Tolumonas auensis DSM 9187: one gene and its partner. The protein of the gene in region 1 interacts with the protein of each later gene in a pairwise test. Links are inferred from orthologs where the notes say so. Each region holds a gene or a part of one and is shown on either strand. Other genes may lie near its edges. The genes, in order: TOLA_RS04155 and TOLA_RS00080.

What was found.
Region 2: the proteins of TOLA_RS04155 (region 1) and TOLA_RS00080 interact in binary tests that used the Escherichia coli proteins (3 or more experiments, as listed by UniProt). The link is inferred for Tolumonas auensis DSM 9187 from one-to-one orthologs.

What each region holds. Positions count from the first base shown.
Region 1 is NC_012691.1:884,045-887,232, forward strand. What follows is about bases 172-3,033. They hold TOLA_RS04155 (glutamate-5-semialdehyde dehydrogenase), read left to right. Parts: upstream 172-903; coding sequence 904-2,163; downstream 2,164-3,033. Other genes in these bases: proB (glutamate 5-kinase), read left to right, coding at 172-891; hpt (hypoxanthine phosphoribosyltransferase), read left to right, coding at 2,372-2,902; TOLA_RS04165 (LacI family DNA-binding transcriptional regulator), read right to left, coding at 2,941-3,033. Also shown: more of proB, read left to right, coding at 1-171; more of TOLA_RS04165, read right to left, coding at 3,034-3,188. UniProt on the Escherichia coli protein: Catalyzes the NADPH-dependent reduction of L-glutamate 5-phosphate into L-glutamate 5-semialdehyde and phosphate. The product spontaneously undergoes cyclization to form 1-pyrroline-5-carboxylate.
Region 2 is NC_012691.1:18,395-21,481, forward strand. The notes cover bases 292-3,052. They hold TOLA_RS00080 (sulfate/molybdate ABC transporter ATP-binding protein), read left to right. Parts: upstream 292-1,009; coding sequence 1,010-2,095; downstream 2,096-3,052. Other genes in these bases: cysW (sulfate ABC transporter permease subunit CysW), read left to right, coding at 292-992; cbl (HTH-type transcriptional regulator Cbl), read left to right, coding at 2,092-3,048. Outside these bases: sulfate ABC transporter permease subunit CysT, read left to right, coding at 1-177; more of cysW, read left to right, coding at 177-291. UniProt on the Escherichia coli protein: Part of the ABC transporter complex CysAWTP involved in sulfate/thiosulfate import. Responsible for energy coupling to the transport system.

The DNA of each region.
Region 1 (3,188 bases):
CAGATGCTGGCGGCGGTGGGACAATGTCACCTGATGCAGGTATGGCAGAATCTGTTCAGCATTTACGGGCTGCAGATTGGTCAGTTATTGCTGACCCGCGCTGATCTGGAAGATCGCGAACGTTATCTGAATGCGCGCGATACGCTGCAGACATTGCTGCACAACCGTATTATCCCTGTTATTAACGAAAACGACGCCGTTGCGATTGCCGAAATCAAAGTCGGTGATAATGACAACCTGTCAGCTCGCGCTGCAATTCTGGCCGATGCGGATTTATTGATCCTGCTGACCGATCAGAAAGGGCTGTTTACTGCTGATCCGCGTACTAATCCTGATGCAACATTGATCGAGGAAGTGACCGAAATCACCGATCAGCTGCGTAGTCTGGCCGGTGACAGCGTGAGTGGCCTCGGCACCGGTGGTATGTCTACCAAACTGCAGGCGGCCGATATTGCCTGCCGTGCGGGTATTGAAGTGGTTATTGCCAGTGGCAAGACACCGGAAGTGGTGGGCCGTCTGGCTAATAACGAAAAAGTGGGCACCCGCTTTAAAGCACAGGCCAACCCGCTGGAAGGACGCAAGAGCTGGATCCTGGCCGGTCCGCAGTCACACGGTGAAATTCACATTGATGTCGGTGCCGTGAAAGCGGTTCATGACAAAGGTTCCAGTCTGTTACCGAAAGGTATCACTAAGATTGCCGGTGAATTCGGCCGCGGTGAAGCGGTGCGTATTATCACACCGGAAGGTAAAGAGCTGGCGCGTGGTATTACCCGTTATACTGCTGATGAATTAGAACGTGTACGCGGTCATCATTCCGATGAAATCGAATCGTGTTTAGGTTACGGCTATGGTCCGGTGGCAATCCATCGCGATGACATGGTATTGCTGTAAGGGAGAATGAGCATGAGTTTATTAGCAATGGGCAAGGCAGCCCGTGAAGCGTCATTTGAGCTGGCTGTTGCGGCTACGGCACGCAAAAATCAGGCATTGCTGGCGATGGCAGAAGAACTGGAATTGCAGCAGGATGTGATCCTGGCGGCGAATGCCAAAGATATCGAAGCCGGTCGCTCCTCAGGGTTAACCGATGCCATGCTGGATCGTCTGCTGCTGAATGAGTCACGTCTGGCCGGGATTGTGGCGGATGTACGCAAAGTCGTGACGCTGGACGATCCGGTCGGTTCTGAAATTGACAGTCGCGTGCTGGAAAACGGGATGCGCCTGTCGCGTCGCCGCGTACCGATTGGCGTGATCGGCGTGATTTATGAAGCGCGTCCGAACGTCACCATTGATATCGCGGCGCTGTGTCTGAAAACCGGCAATGCCAGCATTCTGCGCGGTGGCCGTGAGACATTTAATTCCAACATGGCGCTGGTAAAAGTCATTCAGGCTGCGTTGGCGAAAACCGGTCTGCCTGCAGCATCAGTGCAATATATTGAAAGTCCGGATCGTGCGCTGGTCAGCGAATTGCTGACCATGGATCAGTATGTCGACATGATCATTCCACGCGGCGGTGCGAATCTGCATCGTCTGTGTAAAGATCAGAGCACCATTCCGGTGATCATCGGTGGTTTCGGTGTCAGCCATCTGTATGTGGATGAAAGTGCCGATCTGATTCGTGCTATCGACGTAATTGATAATGCCAAAGTACAGCGTCCGTCAGCCTGTAACTCACTGGATACGTTGCTGCTGAATGAAAAAATCGCCGCTGAGATCGTGCCCGCGCTGGTTGCCCGTATGAATCAGCAGAAAGTCACGCTGGTGGCAGAACCGAAAGCGTTTGCATTGCTGCAGGCCGCGGGTGCGGAACAGTTGCGTGCAGCCGGTGCGGAAGATTTTGACACCGAATGGCTGAGTCTGACGCTGGGTGTGAAAGTGGTCGCGGATGTCAAAGCAGCAATTGCTCATCTGCAGGAACATAATGCCTGCCATTCGGATGCAATTCTGACCAACGATCTGAAGTGCGCCGAGTATTTCATTAATGCTGCGGGCTCTGCGGCTGTGTATGTGAATGCCTCGACTCGTTTCACGGATGGCGCCCAATTTGGTCTGGGGGCAGAAGTTGCTGTTTCTACTCAGAAATTGCATGCCCGTGGTCCGATGGGCTTAACCGAACTGACCAGTTACAAGTGGATCGGTCAGGCGGATTATCTGAGCCGTAGCTGATTTACTGCCGCAATCTGAAAAAGCCACACCCGTGTTCGTGTGGCTTTTTTTATTTTTGTTTCTGTACTAACCGGGATTTTAGTTGGTTGATCCTGCTTTCGGCGCGATCTTCCGATGATAAACAAGGTATAATGCAGTATTGCCACATTTTCGTTTTAATATGCGGGCTAACCCGCAGCCAAATTTAAACAGGTAGATAGTCGTTATGATGAAGCACAGAATTGATGTGATGATCCCGGAAGATGAATTACAGGCCAAGGTGGCAGAGCTGGGGCGTCAGATCACCGCGCATTATCAGGGAACCTCTGAACTGGTGCTGATCGGATTATTGCGTGGTTCCTGCCTGTTTCTGGCTGATTTGAGCCGGCATATCGATTTACCGGTCAGTCTCGATTTCATGACCGCGTCCAGCTATGGCAACAGCACCACCTCTTCCCGTGAAGTGCGGGTACTGAAAGATCTGGATGATGAGATCAAGGGCAAAGATGTCCTGATCGTGGAAGACATCATCGACAGCGGTTTTACCTTAAGCAAAATCCGCGACATCATCGGTCTGCGTGAGCCTAAATCGCTGGCTATCTGTACGCTGCTGAATAAACCGGCGCGCCGTGAAGTGCAGGTCCCGGTTGAATGGACAGGCTTTACTATTCCGGATGAATTCGTCGTGGGCTATGGTATCGATTACGCACAGCTGTACCGTAACCTACGTTTTATCGGCAAAGTGATCCCGCAAGAGTGATCTTATGCGATTTAGAAAGCCACCTGCGGGTGGCTTTTTTATTGGGGCAGCAAATCAGTTGCCAGCAGTTTACTCAGCCGACGGGATTCCGGATGGCGCCAGCGAATACGCGCCGGAATATTCTGGGTGACTGGTGCAGACAGTGGTTTGTCTTCCATCAGCGCCATCAGCGCACTGAAAGCATTGAAGGCAAGGGCGGTATAATCCTGAGCGATGCTGTCGATGCGCAGTGGCATAAAATCCAGCAGTTCATGATCATCAAAACTGGCCAGATGTAAGCCCTGTT
Region 2 (3,087 bases), 870 kb from region 1 along the record:
AATCTGCCGATGGTCTCTGAAATTGCACCGCTGATGATCATGAGCCATCTGGAGGAGTATGACTATGCAGGCGCTGCGGCGATTGCTTCTGTGATGCTGGGTGTCTCTTTTGTACTGCTATTACTGATTAATCAGTTGCAAGCCTGGAGCTGGCAGCGTCTGGGAGGAGTCCGTTAATGAACAGTATTACCACTGAATCCCGCTGGGTTCGCTATATCTTGATATTAGTCGGTGTCGGCTGGTTTGCCGCACTGCTGCTTCTGCCTCTGGCAATTGTGTTTACGCAGGCGTTAGCAAAAGGCCTGAGTTTTTTCTGGCAGAGTCTGATTGATACGGATGCATTGGCGGCACTGCGGCTGACGCTGTTTACGGTAATTTGCTCTGTACCCATGAATATCCTCTTTGGATTGACAGCGGCCTGGGCGATTGGCCGCTTCCGTTTCCGTGGCCGTCAGGCACTTATCACACTGATTGACCTGCCATTTTCGGTGTCACCGGTCATTGCGGGTCTGATGTTTGTGCTGCTGTTCGGCAACCGCGGCTGGTTGGGCGAATGGCTGCAGGCGCATGATATCAGCATCATTTTTAATACCCCGGGCATCATTCTGGCCACCATGTTTATTACCGTCCCGTTTGTGGTACGTGAATTGTTGCCACAGATGGAAGCTCGCGGCTCGGAAGAAGAAGAAGCGGCGCAGGTGCTGGGTGCCAATGGCTGGCAGACTTTCTGGCGAGTCACATTACCGGGTATCCGCTGGAGTTTGCTGTACGGCGTGATCCTGTGTACGGCGCGTGCGGTAGGTGAGTTCGGTGCGGTATCTGTGGTTTCCGGTCATATCCGGGGTCAGACCAATACGCTGCCGCTGCATATCGAAATTTTATATAACGAATACCAGACCAATGCTGCCTTTGCTGTGGCATCGCTGCTGGCCCTGTTCGGTTTGTTTACCCTGCTGGCGGAAACTGTATTAAACCGCCTGCGCCATCGTTAATTAAGGAGATGTAAGTCATGAGTATTCAGGTAGAGCACATTGAGAAGCGCTTCAACCAGTTTGCCGCACTGCATGACATCAACATCACTTTCCCGACCGGGGAACTGGTGGCGCTGTTAGGTCCGTCCGGATGTGGTAAAACAACCTTACTGCGTATTATTGCCGGCCTGGAACAGGCGGATAGTGGTCGTATCCTGTTGAATGGTACAGATGCATCAGAAATGCATGTGCGCGAACGTAATGTCGGCTTCGTGTTCCAGCATTATGCGTTGTTCCGTCATATGACAGTATTTGAGAATGTGGCTTTCGGTTTACGGGTAAAACCACGAAAAACACGGCCAAACGAAAATGAAATCCAGAAAAAAGTAAAAAGCTTGCTGGATCTGATCCAGCTGGGACATGTCGCCGATCGTTACCCAACTCAGTTGTCCGGTGGTCAGCGTCAGCGTGTCGCTCTGGCGCGTGCACTGGCGGTTGAACCGCAGGTGCTGTTGCTGGATGAGCCTTTCGGGGCGCTGGATGCCCAGGTGCGTAAAGAGCTCCGCCGCTGGTTACGCCGGCTGCACGATGAACTGCATGTTACCAGTCTGTTTGTGACGCACGATCAGGAAGAAGCGCTGGAAGTGGCGGATCGGGTGGTGCTGATGAATGCCGGCCGTATCGAACAGTTCGCAACACCGCAGGAAGTATATGAAAAACCGGCTACCGAATTTGTGCATCGTTTCCTGGGGACGGTTAACTTGTTCCACGGCCAGCTGCACAGTGGTCAACTGGATATTTCCGGCTCGACATTAACCAATAATGTTTCCGGACAGACCGCGGCCGATGTTAATTCGATCGCATATGTTCGTCCGCATGAACTGGATCTGTTACCGGCAGCGGCAGCACAGGGTATTCCGGCCACGGTTGTACGTATTCTGCCGTTTGGTGCCGCATATCGTGTTGAAGTCACAGCCAATAATGGCGTGGCGCGCACCTTAATTGAAGTCGATGTGCCGCGTGAGCGGGTAATTATGCTAGAGTTATTGCCAGGTAAATCAGTCAGGCTGGTGGCTCGTCAGGCACAGCTGTATCAGCCGGAAACTAAGGATAACGTGGCTTGAATTTTCAACAGCTCAAGATTATTCGTGAAGCAGCCCGCTGCCACTTCAATCTGACGGAAGTGGCCAATACCCTGTATACCTCGCAGTCCGGCGTCAGCCGGCATATCAAAGAGCTGGAAGATGAACTTGGTGTGGAGCTCTTTATCCGCCGGGGCAAGCGTCTGCTGGGTATGACTGAGCCGGGTAAAGCCTTGTTGACGATGGCAGAGCGTATCCTGACCGAGGCGAACAACATTCGTCGTCTGGCTGATAACTTCGCGAATAGCGATCGGGGCCGTCTGCATGTGGCCACCACGCATACCCAGGCGCGCTACGCGTTGCCAGGTATCATCAAAGAGTTTCGTACACAATATCCGCAAGTTCAGTTAGTGCTGCATCAGGGGAGTCCGAGCGAGATCGTTTCGATGCTGCTCAGTGGTGAAACCGATATTGGTCTCACCAGCGAACTGATGGCGGACTATGAAGAAATCGCTGCATTTCCATATTACAGCTGGCACCATGCCATTCTGGTTCCCCGTGGCCATCCGCTGACAGAGTTGCCGGAGGTGACGCTGGAGGATTTAAGTGCCTGGCCGCTGGTCACCTATCAGACCGGGCTTACCGGACGCACCAAGATTGATGCTGCGTTTGCGATGGCCGGTATTGTGCCGGATATTGTCTTAAGCGCGCAGGATTCCGATGTCATCAAAACCTATGTTGAACTGGGTCTCGGCGTTGGTATTCTGGCGGATATGGCTATCGATGCTGTGAAAGACAGTAATCTGGTTCGTCTGAATGCAGAACATCTGTTCCCGGCCAATACGGCTTGGTTCGGGATGAAAAAAGGAAAGTTCCAGCCCAATTTTGCCTGGCATTTCCTGCAGATTTGTAATCCATCACTGGCCATCAGCGACATTCAGGCGCAGGTATTTGCCACCGGTGAACTTCAGACACCGCTGCATTACGAAATTTAAAAGACGAGACTCAGAAACTGGCGGAAGTGATGGGCTGAG